3 regions of the Sinorhizobium sp. FG01 genome follow, and region 2 is predicted to be linked to each of the others. Evidence: predicted binding sites of a transcription regulator. Region 2 holds the regulator's gene; each other region holds the start of a gene.
The links. The regulator LexA, encoded in region 2, represses DNA repair genes until DNA is damaged. The targets are predictions, from matches to a motif close to TGTTCNNNNTGTGTTCNG.

Region 1 (3,273 bases), on a different contig from region 2:
GGGCAGCGACATCGCCATTCTGCGCACGATGGGTGCGACCTCCGGCTCGGTGATGCGCATCTTCTTCATGACGGGGGCGGCGATCGGCGTTACCGGAACGATCGCCGGCGTCATTCTCGGCGTGGTCGTCTGCCTCAACATCGAGTCGATCCGCCAGTTCTTCTCCTGGGTCTCCGGCACGACGCTCTTCGATCCGGAGCTCTACTTCCTCAGCCAGCTGCCGGCCGACATGAATGCCGACGAGACCATCTCCGTCGTCATCATGGCGCTGGCGCTCTCCTTCCTGGCGACGATCTTCCCGGCCTGGCGCGCCTCGCGCCTCGATCCGGTGCAGGCCCTGCGGTACGAATAAGGACAAGAACGTAGATGAATGCGCGCGTGGCACTGCAGCTCTCCGGCGTCGAGCGGCACTATGGCGAGGGGGATACCTACCTGCCGATCCTCAAGGGTGCCGACCTGACGCTGCGGAGCGGCGAGACGATTGCGCTCGTCGCGCCCTCGGGCACCGGGAAGTCGACCCTGCTTCACCTCGCCGGGCTGCTCGAACATCCGGACGAAGGAGACGTGATCGTCAACGGCATCCCATGCAACGGCCTCAGCGACGACCGGCGCACGGCGATCCGCCGCAACGAGATCGGCTTTGTCTATCAGTTTCACCACTTGCTGCCGGAATTCTCAGCGCTCGAGAACATCATGATGCCGCAACTGATCGCCGGCTTGTCCAAGGCGGAGGCGGCCGAGAGGGCGAGGGCACTGCTGGACTACATGCGGATCGGACACCGGGCTGCACACCGGCCGGCCGAACTTTCTGGCGGCGAGCAGCAACGTGTGGCGATCGCCCGGGCGGTCGCCAACGCGCCGCTCATCCTGCTGGCCGACGAGCCGACCGGCAACCTCGACCCCGAGACGGCTGGCTATGTCTTCGAGGCGATGGAAGCCCTTGCGCGTCAGTCAGGCCTAGCGGCGCTGATCGCCACCCACAATCACGAACTTGCTGCTCTTATGGATCGTTGCGTGACGATCGAGGACGGCAAGGTCATCGAACTTCGATAGGCCGGAAGGAAGCTCACGGCACGATCAGTCCGCCGCGATAATCGAGCTCATAGGCCTCTTCGCCATCGACGAATATGGTCTCGCGTCCGGAAAAGTGGTCGGTCCCGCCGCGGCTGCTGTCGATATAGCAACCATAGGCGTGCTGATATTCTATGCCGCCGAGGAAGTGGCGCTTCTCGTGATACATCGTCTGCAGCGCCGCCTTGATGACGGCGCCGGCCCGTCGCGCATCGATCAGTTCCGGTCGGACGATCCGGCCGAAATAATTCATCGCCCAGCACGGCTTGCCGTCGTGCCAGACCGCTTCCTGACCGGCGAAGTCGCTGCCGCCGAAGTAGCTGTCCAGATAACGCCAGGCCCCGCGCTGATGGCCAATATCGTGGGAGCCTGTCCGGCACGCCGGCAGCCTGGCGCCATCACTGACATAGGTTTTAGCCTTAGCTTCGACGATGAAGTCTGTGAGTTCGTCGATGTTGATCAGGGGCGTTCCCCTGGTATTGGATTGAGGATGCCTCAAGAGGATGCGCGTGTAAAGAACAAATAGTGAACAAACGTCTCCGCACCGCAGCCTTTTTGGCGGCAGATCGCCCCAAGGCCTTGCGTTTGGACGCCACCCTATTCGTCGATTCGGTCGGCCTGGCGTTTTGCCAGTCGCGTCGAACGCTGATCGCCTTGGTTGCATTAACCATAGCCGGTGAATAACGAGCGTTTCATGCGTGCTTGCTTGACTATTGAACAAAAATAGAACAAAAAAAGAACAATAGCCGAAAGGAGCCATGTTATGACTGATTTCGTCCGTGATCTCGCTGCCTTCGCCTCGATGACCCTTTTCATCGCCAGCATCTCGGTGATCGCACTCGGCATGTGACCGCTCCACCGTTTCCCACGGTCCTCCGCTCTGCGGCCCTGGCAAAAGCATCCCCGACAGGGCCGGAAGACTGGACAGTCGCGGCGGGAAACAGGATATCCTCGCACCGAACAGGAATCGGAGTGCGGCAATGGCAGGCGAGGATAGCATTGGGCAGAGCATGGCGGACGCGAATCCGCAATTCGTTCACCTGCGCGTGCACTCGGCATATTCGCTGCTCGAAGGCGCGCTGCCGCTGAAGAAGATCATCGCCAAGGCGGTGGCCGACGATCAGCCGGCCATCGGCATCGCCGACACGAACAACCTTTTCGCGGCGCTGGAATTTTCCCAGAAGGCGGCGGACGAGGGATTGCAACCGATCATCGGCTGCCAACTCTCCATCGACATGGAGGACGAGGCGGAGGGGGAGCGGCGCGGTCACGCGCAGCAGCTCGCCAAGCTGCCTTCGATCGTCCTGATTGCCGCGACCGACGCAGGCTATGTCCGTCTCGTCGACCTGGTCAGCCGCGCCTATCTCGAAGGCGAAGGTCATCAGGCGGCGCGGGTGACGCGCTCCTGGCTCGCGGCGGGCGGCACCGATGGTCTGATCGCGCTGACGGGCGCCGGCAGCGGCCCTGTCGATCTGGCGCTGAAGGCCGGTTCGTCCGCTCTTGCCGAGGGGCGCCTCAAGGCGCTGGTCGAGCTGTTCGGCAATCGCCTCTATATCGAACTGCAACGGCACGGCAGCTATGATCGACGTCATGAGAGCCGGCTGGTCGAGCTCGCCTATCGCTACGACATTCCGCTCGTGGCGACGAACGAGGCCTTTTTCCCGTCGCCGGCCGACTATGATGCGCATGACGCGTTGATGGCCGTTGCCCACAATGCCGTCGTCTCTGACGACCGCCGCTTCCGGCTGACGTCGGATCACTATCTCAAGAGCCGCAAGGAGATGGCAGCGCTTTTCGCCGATCTTCCGGAAGCGCTGGAAAACACCGTGGAGATCGCGCGGCGCTGCTCCTTCATGCTGAAGACCCGCGGGCCGATCCTGCCGCGCTTCACCGGCGCCTCGGACGATCCCGTCGAGGCCGAGCGCGCCGAGTCCGCCGAGCTTCGCCGCCAGGCGGAGGAGGGGCTGGAGAAGCGGCTCGCCAAGCTCGGCATGGCGCCGGGCTACAAGGAAGAAGACTATCGCGAGCGCCTGGCCTTCGAACTCGGCGTCATCGAGCGCATGAAGTTTCCGGGTTATTTCCTGATCGTTGCCGACTTCATCAAATGGGCGAAGCAGCACGACATCCCCGTCGGTCCGGGCCGCGGCTCGGGCGCCGGCTCGCTGGTCGCCTATGCGCTGACGATCACCGACGTCGATCCGA
Region 2 (3,273 bases):
ACCGTTTTCCCCTGGCATCGGCATCCGACTATTGGCGAAGCGTCCTCACGGCCCTCCCCGCATCGCGCTGGACCGGGCGACGCTTTGCAATGCTGGAATTCGTCGCCAATGACGATCCCGCCGCCTTCATCGAGGACGCCGCGACGCTCAAGCAAATTCTCCTCGAGTGACATCCACGACGGCCCCGATCCTCCCCACGCGAGACGCCGGGAGGGACTGGCGCGGGCGCTCAAATCCGCCTATATAGGTGAACGGCTGGGGTCGTAGCTCAGTTGGGAGAGCGCCGCAATCGCACTGCGGAGGTCGAGGGTTCGACTCCCTTCGACTCCACCAAACGACCTTTGTCCGACCCGGAGACATAGGTAACAGAACATCGCTAAGACATCAGCGACATCTCTGTAGCGGGCCGATCCGACGTGGCTCGTCACCCTCGGACGACCACCACTTCAGACTGTGTTCGCAGCAGACCCATTGCGAACGCGAATTCCGTTAAGAAGCGAGCGACCCGAAGTCAGAGGGAGCGGTGTTTTCCACCCGATGTGCCGTCTTCCCGCCTTGCCCCTCGCTTGCCAAAGAGCCTGATTTGAGAGAGACTTAGCACCTGGCATCATTGCATATCGGCAACTCCCGCAAGTGGGGACTACCATGCCTCTCAAATCTCTGATCGCCGCCGCCTTAATCGCTCTTCTCACACTTTCAGGATGCGCCACGACAGGCGCTACGGGCAACACGACCTACACCCAGTGGTACGGCCCCTACCCTGAACCCGACTTCGACGTTCTTAGCCCCGGCGGGCTGCGCCTCGCCTACTAGGACGGCTTGTCAAGACGATGCACAGCGTCGTCAAAGGTGAGCAAACGCTCGCCTATGTGTGACGCTTGCCGCACGCAAGTCTTCACCACCATCGAAACCCGCAAACCGTCCGTGCCGCCCTGATAGCGGACGCGCCTCGACGCATGAGTTCACGGAATATTAAGTGCTTGCGGAACACATATGGAACGGATAGTTTCTGTTCTTGATTTGTTTCGCGAATCTGGAGTGACGCGCATGCTGACCCGCAAGCAACAGGAATTGCTTCTGTTCATTCATGAACGGATGAAGGAATCCGGGGTCCCGCCCTCCTTCGACGAGATGAAAGATGCGCTCGATCTTGCGTCGAAATCGGGCATCCACCGGCTGATCACTGCGCTGGAAGAACGCGGTTTCATTCGCCGGCTACCCAATCGGGCCCGAGCGCTCGAGGTCATCAAGCTGCCGGAAGCCTATTCGAGCCCAGCCCAGCCGCGGCGCGGCTTCTCGCCGAGCGTCATCGAGGGCAGCCTCGGCAAGCCCCCGGCACCGAAGCCGGCGCCAACGCCGCCGGTCGAGAGCGCGTCTATAACAGTGCCGGTCATGGGCCGGATCGCCGCCGGCGTGCCGATTTCGGCCATTCAGAACAATACGCACGAGATTTCCGTGCCGGTCGAGATGATCGGCAGCGGCGAGCACTACGCCCTCGAAATCAAGGGCGATTCGATGATCGAGGCGGGCATTCTCGATGGCGACACGGTGATCATCCGCAACGCCAGCACCGCCAGCCCGGGCGACATCGTCGTCGCCCTGATCGACGACGAGGAGGCAACCTTGAAGCGATTCCGCCGCAAGGGCGCATCGATCGCACTGGAAGCGGCGAATCCGGCTTACGAAACGCGCATCTTCGGACCCGACCGCGTGAAAATTCAGGGCAAACTCGTCGGTCTGATCCGGCGCTATCACTAGGCCGATTTGGGTTCCTGTGCCGATCCTGTGTGCGGTCGTTTCGCGCGGTCGCGACGACAGAACTGTTCTCTTTGCCTTCCGTGATCTCGCTTACTGCGGCCGGCGTTTATTGGTCTCGGCGTCCGCCATGCCACCGGCAAGAAGCGCTCTCGTATTCCGGCCTGTTCAAAGCTGTTTGTGGGCGTCTTTTTTGAACGTCTCCCTCTTGCGCTCCACATGGATTCGTTTTAAACGCCCGCCATCGCTCGATTTTACGAGCACGAGAGGCCTCGTGGCGGAGTGGTGACGCAGAGGACTGCAAATCCTTGTACCCCGGTTCAATTCCGGGCGAGGCCTCCATTACACATCTAATTGCCGATTCTACGTCACGAGATCAGGTGCTCGATCCGGTGCCACGCCCTTGGCTGGTAGCAATCTGCTCCAGGGTTTTCCCACAGCTCAGGTCGATGTTTATAGCCCGTCGATCGGCGACCCAAAGTTGAATCGAGGCATTTTTCGCCTGCCGAGGCATATAAGCTTGGCGCGAACCTGCCCCGGAGCTTTAGCTGTTGAGGCGATTAGACCGGTACGCTCGACAAGACCGCCGCCAAGAGCGCCGGATGCGGCGAGGCAGTTGACAAGCGCAGATAGCGGCCGGTCGGCTTTGAATGCCGCATCAGTGCGGCGTGGACAGATTGTTCTCCGTCTATCGCGGCTGGATGCTCCAATATTCTCGCCAGCTTCGTCAGCAGCTTCGAACGCATCCGTCTGAGCTTGATGTCGTTCGCACGGCGACAGAGAGCGAAAATGCGTAAGAAACTCTTCTCTCCCGTCCCATCGACGCAGATGAGTTCATCGTAACCGCGGCGATCGGTAACGACGAAATTGCCGGGATTTACATCCATCATGACGATGTGCAGGCGGCGAAACCGTTCGAAGATTTCGTCGATCATCGTGAGATGCCTGGCGGTGAGCTGCCCCGAAAACGCCAACTGAGCGAGGGTGGGCGCGAGCTTCCCATCGCGTCTGGTTATTTTTTCCACCACGAGCCCCAGGCCGTACTCGGTCTGGGCGAAGCCGAATATCTTCGGTATCGGCAGTTCGATGGCGTCCGCGAGGGAGAACTTTCTCGCCTGCTCAAGGAATTCGTCGACTTCACGCCGAAACGTTCGATAGGCCCCGAAACGTTTGAATTGGTTGAGGAATGCAAACGCCCTCTTTGACTGGCGTGTGCCGCTTGCTTCTCTGGATCCCAGCTTCAGAACCTTGATGAGAACACTCGGATGGAGACGATTCTCGAAAATGCTGCGCTGATGGCCGGCAGCGCATTCACGCCAGTCGGAAAGTTCGATCCTGTCGTCGAACATTTTCTGAACCCCGGATTGTGACAGTTTTGTAAAAAAACTGTGTCTGGGGGAAAAGTTCAAGAGCGGCGTGCTTGGCGGCGCTATCTCTACCGTACATAGTATGCGGTAGTTGCAGTCTTGCCACTGTGACAGGGAGCGACGGGTGAAAGCAACCTTCCGGCCGTCCTCC
Region 3 (3,273 bases), on a different contig from region 2:
TAGAAGCGCGGGCCGCCGATGACGCGATAATTGAGGCCGAGGGTGACGAAGCGGTCTTCGAACTCGCGCATCTGGAAGGAGGCGCGCACCAGGATCGCAATGTCGTTCAGATTGTGCTTCTGGCGCTGGAGCTGTTCGATCTCCTCGCCGACGGCGCGGGCTTCCTCTTCGGAATCCCAGGCGGCGTGCACATGCACCTTCTCGTCGTCCGGGTGGCTGCGTTCGGTGAAGAGTGTCTTGCCGAGCCGGCCCTCATTGTGGGCGATCAGATGCGCGGCGGTGCCGAGGATATGCTCGGTCGAGCGGTAGTTGCGCTCGAGCTTGATGACCTTGGCGCCCGGGAAGTCCTTCTCAAAACGGAGGATATTGTCGACCTCGGCGCCGCGCCAGCCGTATATCGACTGGTCGTCGTCGCCGACGCAGCAGATGTTTATCTGCTGCTGTTTGTTTGCGCTCACGCTGTCGCCGCCTGCGCGGCTGCGCTCCGCGGGGGCGGACGAAACGTCGTCCGGCCAGCCTTGGCTGGCTCGGGCTTCGCCCGCAGGCGTTTCTCTCACGACGGCCTTGCCGCTCTGCGGCCGCTGCGCCAAGAGCCGCAGCCACATATATTGCGCCGTGTTGGTATCCTGGTACTCGTCGACGAGGATATAGCGGAACTTGTCGTGATAATCCTTGAGCACGTCCGGATTGGCGCGGAACATGCGGATCGGGTGCAGCAGCAGGTCGCCGAAGTCGCAGGCGTTTAGCGTCACCAGGCGGTTCTGGTAGGCGGCGTAGAGCTCGCGGCCCTTGCCGTTCGCGAAGGCGCGGGCGTCGCCCTCGGGGATATGCGCCGGATCGAGGCCCTTGTTCTTCCAGGTGTCGATCATGGCGGCGAATTGCTTGGCCGGCCAACGCTTGTCGTCCAGCCCTTCGGCCTGGATAAGCTGCTTGATCAGCCGCACGACGTCGTCGGTGTCGAGGATGGTGAAATCGGATCTCAGCCCCACGAGTTCGGCATGGCGGCGCAAGAGCTTGACACCGATCGAGTGGAAGGTGCCGAGCCAGGGCATGCCTTCGACCGCATGGCCGACGAGCACGCCGATGCGCTCCTTCATCTCGCGCGCCGCCTTGTTGGTGAAGGTCACGGCGAGGATCTGCGAGGGATAGGCGCGGCCGGTCGACAGGATATGGGCGATGCGGGTGGTCAGCACGCGCGTCTTGCCGGTGCCGGCGCCGGCAAGCACGAGCACCGGGCCCTCCAGCGTTTCGACGGCTTCGCGCTGTTCCGAGTTGAGACCGGAGAGATAGTCCGGCCGTTGCGCCTTGTCGCGGGCAGCCATGGCGCGCGCCGCGATGCCGCCGGCGGCAGGGGCGGGTTTGCGCGGCGCCGGCTCCTCGTCGAAGAAGGGGATGTCGTCGAAACCTTTGCTCATGCGGCCCAATGTAGTGATTCGGGACCGAAAGGCCAGAAAGGATGTTCTTCTTTTATTCCGGAGTCTCGTCGGATTTCTGCAAACCTGTGGAAAGACAGGCGTTTTCAGCGCTGGTGTTTCGATGTCGCTATCGTTCGGCCGTGGCGTCGAAGGCCGGATCGACCGGGACCTGCAGCGCGGTCGCCAGCTGGTTGGTCTTGGCGGCAAGCGAAATGACGCGCAGCAGATCGGCATGCTCGGCTTCGCTCATCCCCTTTGCCTTGGCGGCGGCGGTGTGCGAGTGGATGCAATAGCCGCAGCCATTGCTGACGGAAACTGCGATGTACAGCATCTCCTTGACCAGCGGATCGAGCGCCGAGGGCGTCGCCATCACCGCCTTGACCTCCGCCCAGGTGCGTTCCAGCAGGTCCGGATCGAAGGCGAGCCACAGCCACATATTGTTGATGAAGTCCGATTTCCGCGTGGCGCGGATGTCGTCGAAAACCGCCTTGACGCGCAGGTTCGATTCGGGGTCGGACGGCGGCGCAACGGTGCTCATGATGCTTCCTTCCGAGGTTCTAAACGAGGGCGAAAACGCGCGCCGGCCCGCCGGTGCCGCCGCGGTGCTTCGGCGCGCCGAGGACGAGCGTTGCGCCCTTGGCCGGTAGCTTGTCGAGATTGGCGGCGGCTTCCAGCCCCCAGCGACCCTCCGGCAGCCAGGCGCGGTGGATGGCGAAGTCAGGAGATATGCCGTGATCGAGCGAGAGCGTGTCGACGGCAATGCCGGCAGCCTTCGTTTCCTGGAGCAGAAACTTGGCTGCGTCGACATGGAAGCCGGGGAAGTGCAGCTTGCCCTCGGCGTCGGCGTTGCGGAACTTCTCCGTGCCGAGATGGGCCGCCCAACCGGAAAGCATGGCGACGCAGGCATTCTCCGGAACATCGCCATTGGCGGCGATCCACGCCTTGATGTCCTCGGGTGTGACCTGCGCGTCCGGGTCGGCTGCCGCCCTCTCGCGAATGTCGACGATGCAGAGCGGCACGAGGAGTTTTTCGACCGGCAGTTCCGCGACCGAGAGGCCGTCGGCGGAGAAATGCAGCGGCGCATCGACATGGGTGCCGGTATGTTCGTTCACCCGGAGCTCGAACAGGTTGAACGTATGTTCGGCAAAGTTGAACTTCTGCTCGCGGAAGAACTGCTGCTGGCCGAAGAAGGTCGGAAACTCCTCATGGAGTTCATGGGTGAGGTTGGTGACGCTCGTATGGCCGGTGGCAAGCGCCGGCGGCGCGACCCCCATGCCGGCGGCCGCGGCGCCCGCCGATGCGACAGCGGCGGCGCGGAAGAAGCTGCGCCGCGACAACATTTGCTGCTTTACCGATTCGATCACGCATGCATCGCACATGTGCTTTCTCCCCCCTTTTTCAACGTCCGGTTTCATGAGGCAGAATAGCCGAGCCGCGGCGGCTGTAAACAGCGATCGACGAGCGCCGGCATGCGGGGGCGCCATGATGCGGACAACAAATTCTGCTTTCATTACAAATGCGTAATGATGGCGTTCCGAGATTGCCCGAAGGCGCGCAAACAATGATACTTGCGGCAACTCGGAACGTTCCGCCGGTACGCGCCGCGCTGGAGCGCGTATCTTATTCGGAGACATGCATGCGCTTTTTGAAGCAACTGGCGGTCAGCCTCCTCGTACTCGTCGTCGGGGGAGCCGCCTGGGTGCGCTTTGCCCCCGGAGCGGGTGAAACGCTGGGGGCGATTGGTGTTTCGCATCCGCTGATCGATGCGCTCTCCGGATCTGCGGGCGGCGAGGGAGCCGGTGGCCCCCGCAACGGCGGGCGCGGAGAAGGTGGGCGCGGCTTCTCGGACGCGGCGCTC

Region 1: dnaE (DNA polymerase III subunit alpha) is a predicted target of LexA. The motif match lies at 1,796-1,813, and genes of this name have one in related genera.
Region 3: CO656_RS07745 (UvrD-helicase domain-containing protein) is a predicted target of LexA. The motif match lies at 1,458-1,475, and genes of this name have one in related genera.

Annotation. Positions count from the first base shown of each region.
Region 1 is NZ_NWTB01000009.1:60,835-64,107, reverse strand. Features, by position in the region: gene CO656_RS16355 (lipoprotein-releasing ABC transporter permease subunit) at 1-352, shown strand, start outside; gene CO656_RS16350 (ABC transporter ATP-binding protein) at 367-1,053, shown strand; gene CO656_RS16345 (DUF5680 domain-containing protein) at 1,067-1,534, opposite strand; gene CO656_RS30240 (hypothetical protein) at 1,597-1,755, shown strand; gene dnaE (DNA polymerase III subunit alpha) at 2,052-3,273, shown strand, end outside.
Region 2 is NZ_NWTB01000003.1:86,610-89,882, reverse strand. Features, by position in the region: gene CO656_RS03170 (sugar phosphate isomerase/epimerase) at 1-170, shown strand, start outside; tRNA gene CO656_RS03165 (tRNA-Ala) at 258-333, shown strand; gene CO656_RS30105 (hypothetical protein) at 646-813, shown strand; gene lexA (transcriptional repressor LexA) at 1,048-1,758, shown strand; tRNA gene CO656_RS03150 (tRNA-Cys) at 2,024-2,097, shown strand; gene CO656_RS03145 (YrbL family protein) at 2,316-3,104, opposite strand.
Region 3 is NZ_NWTB01000004.1:483,648-486,920, forward strand. Features, by position in the region: gene CO656_RS07745 (UvrD-helicase domain-containing protein) at 1-1,415, opposite strand, end outside; gene CO656_RS07750 (carboxymuconolactone decarboxylase family protein) at 1,543-1,953, opposite strand; gene CO656_RS07755 (cyclase family protein) at 1,973-2,794, opposite strand; gene CO656_RS07760 (efflux RND transporter periplasmic adaptor subunit) at 3,052-3,273, shown strand, end outside.